Regions from separate parts of the Chryseobacterium sp. SIMBA_029 genome, predicted to be linked through region 1. Evidence: riboswitches for the same ligand, from Rfam matches in the RefSeq annotation. Region 1 holds a riboswitch; the other holds the start of a gene.
What was found. A riboswitch is a leader RNA that binds a small molecule or an ion and turns the genes downstream of it on or off. The one in region 1 is predicted to bind thiamine pyrophosphate.

Region 1 (6,379 bases):
TTGAAAAAGGATCTCCCTGTTTGTAATTTTCATAATAGCCTTTTCCTTTGGTATAATGCAGCGTTGTTTCCAGGTTCCAGTGATCGTTTATTCCCTGTTCCCAAAGCAACTGGTAATGATTCTGTCTGTAATTATCGGTTTCATTATCATAGAAACTTACGATATTCTTCCAGTCTGCATCATAAATAGCTCCTGAAACATTAAATTTAGGATCTGTTTCCCAGGTTTTTCTGTCAATTCCGTTCCAGGCCTGATATGTTTTTTCTTTACCTCCGAAAGCCATCAGACGAAGTCTGGTTTTACCTTCTTCAAATAAAGCGGTGAAATTATACGAATGAAGATCTGAAGAAGCCCTGTCAATATATCCGTCAGAATGAATATTGGTATATCTTCCCATTACAGAAAGCCTGTTTTTCCAGAATTTTCCGGATCCTACTTCAGCCGAATATTTGTACGTATTGAATGATCCGTAGCTGTCATCTGTTTTTACATAAAACTTTTCTTCCGGATCCTTCGAAATTACATTGATGCTGGCCCCAAAAGCCGAAACCCCGTTGTTCGACGTTCCTACTCCCCGCTGGATAACGATCTGGGATGCTGAACTGGTAAGGTCGGGAACATTCACAAAGAAAGTTCCTTGACTTTCGGAGTCATTGAACGGAACACCGTTCATCATAACGTTAATTCCTCTTCCCGCTACTCCACGGATTCTGAAGCCGGTATATCCAACTCCGTTTCCGGCATCGGAAGTGGAAATAATTGAAGTTTGATTTTTTAAAAGCACCGGAAAATCCTGACCAAGATTTCTGCTGTCCAGATCTTTCTGTACATTGATAATTTCTTTGGCAACCGGAAGTCTTTTTGTGAAGTTAACACCATCGATTTCCCTTACCTTGAGGGAATCTGTATGTTGAGTTTGGGCCAATCCCAGTGAGCTTGCGGTAAGCCCTAAAAAAAGTAATCCTTTCATTCTATAAATCTTTAAAATTTAATGAATAAAAGGGGCGGATTAAATAATGTAACGTTAGCAGTCTAAAAATGAGATTCGTATATCGTTATACTGTTTCATTGATACATTTTCAAAATTCCCTAAACAGCATTATCTGTTCCAGGTTCATTGGGTATAATCTCAGCCTGTTAAAGCACCCCTTTATTTCAGCCGCGAAATTACAAAAAAATTGTGAGATGTGAGATTTTGATTACAGCGTTCAAAAAGAACTTACTCTCTTTCTCAATCTGAGAGCGTGTTTTTTGATGCAACATTCATTTGGACTCTATCTCTTTAATACGTTTTATTATCAGCATCAATGTAGTAATAATTGGTACCGTCTTTTGTCACTTCAAACATCTTGCCTAATTTCCAGCTGAAATTTCTTTTGATGTTGGAATATTCAAAAGGGATGATTACTTTATTATTAACATCAATCACTCCAAATCTATCATTATTGGAGGCTACAATCATAGGATCAGCTGTATCGTCACCTTCCATAATGTACAGGTATTGATATTGTGGGTAAATCTGGTATTGTTTATAATCTTCGGAATTTACAAATTTTGATTTCTCGATAATGCCATAAAATCCATTGGAGATATACGCCTGAAACAGCTGTTGCTTGTAAGGTTCAAACTTGCACTGCCCTAAATCCTTATCTTTAAATTCATACACCCTTTTTCCTTTCTGATCTATCCGGTAAGAAATTAAATCTTTTTCTACCGTTGCATAGTCTTTGGTTCCAAACTTTCTTACCTTTTCATTGGGAGAATTCAGAAGGTTGCAATCTTCATAAAAAAAGACGACAATATGATATTCAGGCGAAATGATAAATTTTCCTTTTTGATTGACATAGCCGAATTTTCCATCCTTTTTTTTAGGAATTAAAACTGGAAGATCTTTATTAATAACCACTAGGTCCGGGTTGATTTTAGGTCCAGCAGAAGCTTTTTTTACAGTGCTTTTTCCACTGCTTTTTATGGGTGCTTTTTTCACGGATTTCGTCTGTGAAAAAACGAAAACCGAAATAAATACGCATAAAAAATTCAGGATATTTTTCATATTCACCATTTGTGTGCAAAACTACGGCCAAAAATAGAAATTATCAAATTCATATTTATAAAGAATCTAAATAATTTCCCCGCGATAAAATAGTAAAAATTCGTAAATTTGGAAACATTTTTAATTGTTTGATAATTTTTAAACGTTTTTGAGATATGACATTTGATATTGATATGATCAAAAAAGTGTACGAGCGTTACTTTAAAAGAGTTTTTACCACAAAACCACTTGCACGTAAACCGCTTACCTCCTCAAAAAAGTCCTTTATACTCGCCTTTGGGACAGAATATTATTTCACATTTTAAAAAAGACGTAGATTATGCTGACTTCCTCAGTCTGTATTATGTCTCTAAATGCCGGAATTCAACGTGGCATTCATTGTATTTTATACAGATTTGTAAAGAAGAATGGCAGTATTAATAATTATGTATTAATCTACCTTTAACATTGAAAGACTTCTATTATGAACATTTATAAAGATTACATTAAAGAGATTGAAGAAAGAAAAAGCCAGGGGCTTCATCCAAAGCCTATTGACGGTGCCGAATTACTAAGCGAAATCATCGCACAAATTAAAGATTCAGGTAACGCAGATCGATCGGATTCTCTTAAATTTTTCATTTACAATACATTACCCGGAACCACAAGTGCAGCGGGTGTAAAAGCTCAATTTTTAAAGGAAATTATTCTAGGTGAATCAGTTGTAGAAGAGATATCTCCGGCTTATGCCTTTGAATTATTATCTCACATGAAGGGAGGTCCTTCCATTAAAGTATTGCTGGATCTTGCTTTAGGAAATGATATTTCTGTTGCTAAAGAAGCTGCAAGCGTTCTTAAAACACAAGTTTACCTTTATGACGCGGATACAAACCGTCTGAAGGAAGCATTTAATAGCGGTAATGAAATCGCAAAAGACCTAATTGAAAGCTACGCAAAAGCTGAATTCTTCACAAAACTTCCAGAAGTTGTCGAAGAAGTAAAAGTAGTTACATTTATCGCTGGTGAAGGTGACATCTCTACAGATTTACTTTCTCCGGGTAATCAGGCTCACTCCAGATCAGACCGTGAACTTCATGGTAAATGTATGATCACCCCTCAGGCTCAGGAAGAAATCAAAGCTTTACAGGCACAACATCCTGATGCAAGCGTAATGCTTATCGCTGAGAAAGGTACGATGGGTGTAGGTTCATCAAGAATGTCAGGGGTAAATAACGTAGCTCTTTGGACTGGTAAACAAGCAAGCCCATATATTCCATTTGTAAATATTGCTCCAATTGTTGGGGGAACAAATGGTATTTCTCCGATTTTCCTTACTACAGTTGACGTAACAGGAGGTATCGGAATCGACCTTCAGAACTGGGTGAAAAAAGTAGACGAAAACGGAAATCCTGTTCGTAACGAGAATGGTGACATCATTTTAGAAGAAGCTTATTCTGTAGCTACAGGAACAGTTTTAACGATCAATACTAAAGAAAAGAAATTATATAACGGAGATAAAGAATTGAAAGATATTTCAAAATCATTTACTCCTCAAAAATTAGAATTCATCAAAGCTGGTGGTTCTTATGCCATTGTATTTGGTAAAAAATTACAAACATTTGCTGCCAAACTTTTAGGAATTGAAACACCTCTTGTTTTTGCTCCTTCTAAAGAAATTTCTATCGAAGGACAAGGTCTTACTGCAGTTGAAAAAATCTTCAACAGAAATGCCGTTGGTGTTACTGAAGGTAAATTATTACACGCAGGTTCTGACGTTCGTGTAGAAGTAAACATTGTTGGTTCTCAGGATACGACAGGTTTGATGACCGCGCAGGAATTGGAATCTATGGCTGCAACTGTAATTTCTCCAATCGTTGACGGAGCTTATCAGTCAGGATGTCATACTGCTTCTGTTTGGGATAAAAAAGCTCAGACGAACATTCCTAAATTAATGAAATTCATGAATGAGTTCGGAGTGATCACAGCACGTGACCCGAAAGGTGAATATCATGCCATGACAGACGTTATTCACAAAGTTCTTAACGATATTACGATTGACGAATGGGCAATCATCATTGGTGGCGACTCTCACACAAGAATGTCTAAAGGAGTAGCTTTCGGAGCAGACTCTGGAACGGTAGCATTGGCTTTAGCAACAGGTGAAGCTTCTATGCCAATCCCTGAATCTGTGAAAGTGACTTTCAAAGGAGATATGAAGGAGCATATGGATTTCCGTGATGTAGTTCATGCAACTCAGGCTCAGATGTTGAAGCAATTTGATGGTGAGAACGTATTCCAAGGTAGAATTATTGAGGTTCACATCGGAACACTTCCTGCTGACCAGGCATTCACGTTTACAGACTGGACTGCAGAAATGAAAGCAAAAGCTTCTATCAATATTTCTGAAGATGATACTTTAATTGAATCATTGGAAATCGCAAAAGGCAGAATCCAGATTATGATCAACAAGGGTATGGATAATCATAACCAAGTTCTTCAGGGCCTAATCGACAAAGCTAATAAGAGAATCGCTGAGATCAGATCAGGTGAAAAACCAGCACTGGCTCCAGATGCGAATGCTAAATATTATGCAGAAGTAGTGGTTGACCTTGACATCATTGTAGAACCGATGATTGCTGACCCGGATGTAAATAATGATGATGTTTCTAAGAGATACACACACGATACGATCAGAACACTTTCTTTTTATGGAGGAGAGAAAAAAGTAGATCTTGGTTTTGTAGGATCATGTATGGTTCACAAAGGAGACTTGAAAATTGTTTCTCAAATGCTTAGAAACATTGAAAAACAACAAGGGAAAGTAGAATTCAATGCTCCACTTGTGGTAGCAGCTCCTACTTACAATATCATTGATGAGTTAAAAGCAGAAGGGGACTGGGAATTTTTAGAAAAATATTCAGGTTTCGAATTTGATGATAATGCTCCTAAAGGTGAAGCTCGTGTTGAGTACAAAAATATGATGTACCTTGAGCGTCCTGGATGTAACCTTTGTATGGGTAACCAGGAAAAAGCAGCTAAAGGAGATACGGTTTTGGCAACTTCAACTCGTCTTTTCCAAGGAAGAGTAGTGGAAGATTCTGAACGTAAAAAAGGTGAATCTTTACTAGCATCAACTCCAGTTGTTGTACTTTCTGCCATCATTGGAAGGATTCCTAATATCGAGGAGTATAAAGCTGCAGTTGAAGGTATTGACCTTACTAAATTTGCTCCACCTATTAAGGATTTGGTTCAGGTTGGTCATTAATAGAGTTTAATGATAAGTCCTAGGACTGTTTTAAAAATTATATAAATGAAAGATTTTAGTCCTGCGGGATTTAAAATCTTTCATTTTTTTGTTTAGAACCTTTCTATTTAAGACTGATTAAGAATTATTTTAACTCAAAAAAAGAAAAGAAATTCTATTTTTTCTTAACTTGATAGACAGTTGATAGAAATAAAACATCTTGATTATTTATCAGAATTATCCCTTCTATGACCCGAAGGAACAGAATTTGATGGATTACAGTATTCCGTTTTAGATAGTACATTCATAACGGAAAAGTTTATTTGAAAAAAAGAAAAATTAAATTAAGATATGACTTTTGATATTGATATGATCAAAAAAGTATACGAGCGTTACCCAGAAAGAATTGCTGCGGCAAGACAAATCGTGGGAAAACCTCTTACACTTTCAGAAAAAATCCTTTACACCCATCTTTGGGAAGGTAATGCTACATCAGCACATGAAAGAGGAAACTCTTATGTAGATTTCGCACCGGACAGAGTAGCTATGCAGGATGCCACTGCGCAGATGGCGCTTTTACAGTTTATGCAGGCAGGAAAAGCTAAAGTTGCTGTTCCTTCAACTGCTCATGCAGATCACCTGATCCAGGCAAGAGTAGGTGCAGAATCCGATTTACAGGAAGGTATCAACAAAAACTCTGAGGTGTTCAACTTCCTGAGTTCTGTTTGTGATAAATATGGAATTGGCTTCTGGAAACCGGGAGCTGGTATTATCCATCAGGTTGTATTAGAGAACTATGCATTCCCTGGAGGGATGATGATCGGTACGGATTCTCATACCGTAAATGCAGGAGGTCTTGGAATGGTTGCCATCGGAGTAGGTGGTGCTGATGCTGTAGATGTGATGGCTGGAATGGCTTGGGAACTTAAAATGCCTAAGCTTATCGGTGTTAAATTAACCGGTAAAATGTCAGGCTGGACTGCTGCAAAAGATGTGATCTTAAAAGTGGCAGGAATCCTTACCGTAAAAGGAGGAACAGGATGCATCGTAGAATATTTTGGAGAAGGAGCACAATCTCTTTCAGCAACCGGTAAAGGAACCAT
Region 2 (6,379 bases), on a different contig from region 1:
TTAAACTGGATAATAATTTTGCTGTTAACCTTAACGAAACCAGAAAAGTAGGAAATATCCATTCTTCAGGGCTGCTGCAGTCTCCGAATCTGGAGAAAATTTATTTTTCAGAGAAATCAAGAGTATATCTGGAAGAAGCTGTACCAAAAGTAAAAGCCAGTTTATCCCATACGCTTTCCTGGAAAAGTGCAAGTTTCTATCTTAGAAATACATACTTCGGAAAAGTAACCGGTGCAGATATCATTGATGTAAATGGTGACGGTATTATTGGTTTTAACGAGCATCAGCAAATTGCAGATAAGATCATTACAGATGTATCTTTTGCTTACCAGTTTACCAAAAATGTAGGCCTGACGATTGGAGTAAATAACCTTTTTGATATTTATCCTACCAAAAACCTTACGGCATCCACGAATAATGACCAGTTCATCTATTCCCGTTCAACGTCTCAGTTTGGGCAGAACGGAAGATATGTGTTTTCAAGACTTAATTTCAATTTTTAAAGGTTAAATAAAGTCAGAGATCTAATTGTAACTAACTTTCATACTTTCTAGGTACAGTCTTCTGCCTGTATCAATTCAATAACCCTTGAGATAACCTGCTGTTCTGCAACACAGTGTTTTCCCAGGGGTATTTTTTATGCCAGAAGCGGGGTAACTTCAGAAGTAGTCATTGACGTTTCTAATGAGCTTAAAACGTCATGTTTGGTCTGTTTCCATAATTTTTCACTATCAACAAGAACGCAAACCCTATAAAAATGAGTCTTTTTTTCATGTAGAAACTATTTCCATATTTTCAATTCATATGCTGCTTCCCAGAAATCATATTCCATCCGTGAAGCCATAACAAATGCTTCCGTCATTCTTTTTTGTGTTTCCTGGGTACTGTTTTCAGCAAGGGTATCACAGATAGCTATGGCCTGTTTAACAGCAACGGCAAATTCATCACCGCCATACGTGTCAATCCATTTTTGATAAGGATTATTGACCGCATTTTGATGGGTGTAAATATAATCGCCGACTTTTTTATAAATCCAAAAGCAGGGTAGAACTGCAGCTGCTGCAATTTCAACAGATTCCAGGGCTGCTGTGCTTCTTAAAAAATGAATATAATGATGACATGCCGGCTCTAATATTCCTTTATCCGTAACTCCGAAATCCTGGAAATAAAATTCATGCAGGGCGTTTTCTACTACAATAGCATTTTCGGCAAATCTTATAAAAGCAAGGACATCCCTGATATCATGAATTTTTGCTGCAATCACGGAAAGCGTTCTCCCAAAATGTTCCAGATATAAAGAATCCTGCATCATGTAAAAACGGAATTTTTCCTGAGGAAGATTTCCTGCTGATAATTCTTTGATAAATGGCATTTCCAGGATCGACTGATACCGTTCTTCTATAACTTGCCATGTGTATTCAGACCATTTCATTTTTAATAAGTTTTTGAGGATTAAAAAAGTGATTCAACGGACCATTTCCAAGTCCTGTTTGTACATCTTTTCCGCTTTCTATCGCTTGAAAAACATACTGCTGTCCAAGAGATACGGATTCATATAACGTTTTTCCCTGGGCGAGATAGGAGGCGATTGCGGAGGATAAAGTACATCCTGAACCATGGGTATTGTTGGTACTGAATTTCACGGTTTCAAAAGAATGGTAATTGTCCTCTTCATCATAAAATAATGAAGTAATGGTTGAGGTTTCCTGATGTCCTCCCTTGAGAAGAATACTGCTGCAGCCCAGTTTTTTAATATGTTTTCCGGCAGTATACATATCTTCCAGGGTTTGTACGGGCATATTGGCTAAAATAGCAGCTTCATCCATATTAGGAGTAATAATATCTGCAATAGGAAAGAGTTTTTCTGTAATAGCGGCAATGGTTTCCTCTTCGATCAGGCGATGTCCGCTGGTTGCTACCATCACGGGATCAAATACAAGAGGGATCTTTTTATATTTACCTAATGTCTCAACAATCGTTTCAACAAGTTGCGGAGTATGGACCATTCCGATTTTGATGGCATCAGGAACAATGTCATCCAGAATCGCTTCAATCTGATCTGCAACTGCTTCTACCGGGATAGGATATATTTTCCGTACTCCCTGTGTATTTTGTATCGGTAAAGCAGTTAATACCGATGTAGAAAAGCATCCTAAAGCGGAAGCTGTTTTAATATCTGCCTGAATTCCTGCGCCTCCGCTTCCGTCGAATCCCGCAATAGTTAATACTGATGGATATTTGTATTTTTTCATTGTACTATTTCATTTTTAAGTTCATAGGCTGCTTTTTGAGGATCTTTAGCACCACAAATCGCAGATACGACTGCAATGCAGTTAGCTCCGGCTCTGATGATCTCCCTGGCATTTTTCAAATGAATATTACCGATGGCCACCAATGGTTTATCTGTAAGTTTTCTGATAGTTCTGATGCCTTCAAGGCCCCATTCTGTTACCGTATCTTTTTTGGTATCGGTTTTAAAAACAGGACTTATTCCCAGATAGTCTGCCGCAGCGGTTTGTTCATTTTCAAGCTGAGAAAGATATTCAATAGAGTAGCCAATAATCCGGTCCTGCATGAAGGGCATTTTTCTCAGATCAACAGGTTTTGCATCTTGATTTCCAACGTGAATGCCTGCTGCCTGTATGTGTTGAGCCACCTCAAGATTATCGTTAATAATCAGTGGAATGTTATATTGATCCGTTATATCTTTCAGTTGTCTTGCTTTATGAATAAATTCAGCTGTAGAATCATTTTTTTCTCTCAGCTGAATACAGTCTACGCCTCCAAGAATGGCTAGTTCTGCAACTTCCAGAAAGTTTCGTCCTTTGCAGTCTGCTTCAGAAATAACAAGGTAGAGCTGGTAAGGGAAAGGGTTCAGACTCATCGTCTTTCGATTTTTAAATGGCTCATAAACTCTTCTTCAGAGATCGTATACAATTTATCGATAAGATTAACCTGCAGGCTGCCTGGTCCGTTACTATGCTGAACCGCGATTTCGCCTGCTATCCCTATTAATGCCATAGCTGCTGCTATTGCTTCAATGATATTGTCTGTATTTCCTATGAAGGCTCCGACTAATGCTGATGCAGAACAGCCAAGACCTGTTACTTTGGTCATTAAAGGATGTCCGTTTTTAAGGAAAATAGTTTGGCTGCCATCCATAATGACATCTGTTTCACCGGAAATGCAGACTATAGTATGGTATTGATGGATAAGAGTTTTTGCTGCTTCTATAGCCTCAGTACTTTGTGCAGTGCTGTCGACTCCTTTTGTCATAGTTATATTAGCCTTGGCCAGCGCAATGATTTCAGAGGCATTCCCTCTGATGACGGTAGGCTGATAGGACAGAAGCTGGCTTGCCACACGATCACGGAATGAAGTTGCCCCGGCGCCTACAGGATCCAGTACCCATGGTTTTTTTGTTGAATGGGCTGTTTCTGCCGCCATCAACATCGATTCTACCCAGTATTCATCAAGGGTACCCATATTGATGACAAGTGAATGGGCAATGTTGACCATCTCCTGAATTTCGGATTTTGCGTGGGCCATGATCGGAGAAGCTCCTGCAGCTAACAGTGCGTTAGCCGTAGTATTCATGACTACATAATTTGTGATATTGTGTATGAGAGGAGCATTTTGTTTAACAAGCTGTACTTGCTTCCAGAGGTTTTTTTCCATTGTTATTGATTAAAATAAAAATAGCTTTAGGAAAAAATCCGAAACAAAAGTCCATTGCAAAAGAATGTCTTTTTGCTTTTCCCTACGTCGGTGTAAGCCGTATCAGGTTCAAAGGGACTCTCTCAATTCTTTTTCAGAATACCCCTAAAGCAAAACAAATGTATAAAAATTATCCTCGTAAACAAAACTGGCAGCATTGATGCTGGAATACTTCCGTTTTAAAAGGTTTAACGGTTTATTTACGCTGTGAAACAATAAAATCAACCATCTTATCGGTAAGTTCGTCCAGATAGGTTTTATCTGTCGTTCCAAAACCATGAATTCCATCTTTCACAATGATGAGGGAATTCTGTATGTTCGCTTTTGTCAATTTTTTACTGAGCTTTTTCGACTGCTGTAAAGGAACGATTTTATCTTTGTCTCCCTGTACAATCAAAGTAGGAACACCAGTTTCAGCATAGGTAACAGGAGATACTGTTTTAAAATACTGAACTACTTTTCTCTTGTCTTTATTAATATCATACCCGGAAATTCCATCGATGAGGTTTTCTCTTAACGTTATTATTTTCTTTGTAAAAATCAATCCAATGAAAAAAACCGGAATTTTGCCGGTACGGGTATGAAGAAGGGTATTAAGATCTGCCGGTCCAAAATTATCTACAACATAATTTACTTTTGAAGAATAGGACGAAAGCTCCGGGCTTCCGATGAATTCATTATCCGGAGTATATGCTGCCATCATAGAAAGATGCGCACCTGATGAAGCTCCGAAGAATCCAATATTATTGGTGTCAAAATTATATTTTTCCGCATTTTTTCTTACCCATCGTACTGCATCTTTGGTATCCTGCAAAGGAAGAGGGAAATGAGTGTCTTTATTCAATAAGGTATAATTAATAGCGACAACGGCATATTTCTTTTCTATCAGTTTTAGAATCATCTCTTCAATATAAGTTTCAGAGCGGATCATTTTATCGCCTTTTACCCATCCGCCGCCATACACATAGATTACAACCGGAAGTTTTTCGGAGGAGATATCTTTTGGCCGGTAAATATCCAGTGCTAGCGAACTCCCATGTTCACCCGTCTTGTATACTATATTTTCAGATACCGTTGCCTTTTCAGGAAGCAATATGCTTTTAGGTGTTTTCGGCTCAATGATGTTTTGAGAAAAACTTAAATTAAATAAGCTTAGAAATAAAACAAAAAACAGGTTTATGGAAAACCTGTAGATTGATATGCTGTTTGATGATGATTTCATATGATATTTTTTTAAAGAGTAGCTATTTTACTAACTCCTCAAAAAGTTTACCAAACGTTTTTTCAAGATCTTTAGATTTTCCCGGATGAGGTCTTGAAGTTTGTACGACGGAACTTCTTACAGCCGTCAGCCAGCGGAAACGTTCCGGAATTTCCAGTTGGGCGATCGGTCCGCCGTCTTTGGCACCGTGTGCAATTTTTTGAAAGCTTTCCAGGTTTTGAATGATATCTTCATAATCCAGTTTGCTGTGCATCAGCCTGAATTTATCCGGACATAAATAATAATCTACCCGGATGAATTTTTCTTTTTTGGAAAACATTACCAGCCCGATATTGAAAAATTCTTCTCTCTCAACTTTAGGCACCAGGCGTATTACGGCATATTCGTATATTTTATCCTCTTGCATTTTTGGCTTCGTTTACAAAGATTTGAGAATTTTCTAATCGTGTTTTCAAAAACTGGAAATAGATCTCGCGGATCTGCTCAGGCGTTTCATCGGCATCATTCCAGTGTAGCCAGTCTTCAGGAATCAAATTAACGATTTCCCTGAAAATAGTGTCATTCAATACTTTTTTAGCGAACTGATCTGCTTCATCAAGCATCTTAGCCTGCGGAAGGAGAACGTGGTCTTTTACATATTTAAAAGGCGTTTTAGCCGCCGTATCAAAGTTCTGCCAGGAGTGGTGGAAATAAAAAGACGCACCATTATCGATTACCCATAACTCTTTATGCCACATCAGAAGATTAGTGTTTTTAAAAGTACGGTCGATGTTGGTGATAAAGGCATCCAGCCAAACGATTTTTGAAGCTAAAAGCGGATCTATTGCTACACTCGGATCATAGGCAATAGAGCCGGAAAGATAATGCAGTCCTAAATTCAGTCCTTCTGAAAATTTCAGTAAATCCTGAATTTCCTCATCAGCTTCTGTTCTTCCGAAATCAACATCAAGATTCACAAAAACCAGCTCGGGAATCTGCAGTCCTAAAGCTTCTGTGATCTTTCCGCCAAGAAGTTCCGAGATCAGCATTTTTACGCCATGACCCGCACCGCGGAATTTCAGGACATATTTAAAATCGTCATCAGCTTCTGCCAACGCGGGAAGTGAGCCTCCCTCGCGAAGTGGCAGAATATAACGTATTACGGTTACCGTTCTTAAATCCAACATACTGCAAAATTAAGATTTTACTTTGTGTTTAGTTTAACTTTTAATATTTTTAAATGAAAATTGGTTGGTAATCGCAAAGGCGCAAATAATTTTTCAGCAGGACGTTTTAAGATGCAAGGATTTTATCTTCGATAAAATTGTTTGAGTTTGCATATAAAAGGTTAAAATAAAACGGCTAAAATGAAAATCTGTGATTTTCTTGCGCCTTAATAACATAATTAAAATAAAAACTTAGCGTCTTGGCGATTAGCCAAAATTAAAATAATAGAAAAAT

Region 2: linked by a shared signal. The riboswitch ahead of thiM (hydroxyethylthiazole kinase) and the one ahead of SB679_RS05945 (TonB-dependent receptor) in region 1 are both predicted to bind thiamine pyrophosphate.

Annotation. Positions count from the first base shown of each region.
Region 1 is NZ_JAWRXA010000003.1:91,613-97,991, forward strand. It holds gene SB679_RS05945 (TonB-dependent receptor) at 1-970, opposite strand, end outside; TPP riboswitch at 1,070-1,160, opposite strand; gene SB679_RS05950 (WG repeat-containing protein) at 1,283-2,053, opposite strand; gene SB679_RS05955 (bifunctional aconitate hydratase 2/2-methylisocitrate dehydratase) at 2,517-5,297, shown strand; gene SB679_RS05960 (aconitate hydratase) at 5,628-6,379, shown strand, end outside.
Region 2 is NZ_JAWRXA010000011.1:155,848-162,226, reverse strand. It holds gene SB679_RS19440 (TonB-dependent receptor plug domain-containing protein) at 1-503, shown strand, start outside; gene tenA (thiaminase II) at 782-1,432, opposite strand; gene thiD (bifunctional hydroxymethylpyrimidine kinase/phosphomethylpyrimidine kinase) at 1,419-2,252, opposite strand; gene thiE (thiamine phosphate synthase) at 2,249-2,884, opposite strand; gene thiM (hydroxyethylthiazole kinase) at 2,881-3,678, opposite strand; TPP riboswitch at 3,741-3,834, opposite strand; gene SB679_RS19415 (prolyl oligopeptidase family serine peptidase) at 3,914-4,939, opposite strand; gene SB679_RS19410 (DUF3037 domain-containing protein) at 4,962-5,345, opposite strand; gene SB679_RS19405 (HipA family kinase) at 5,332-6,105, opposite strand.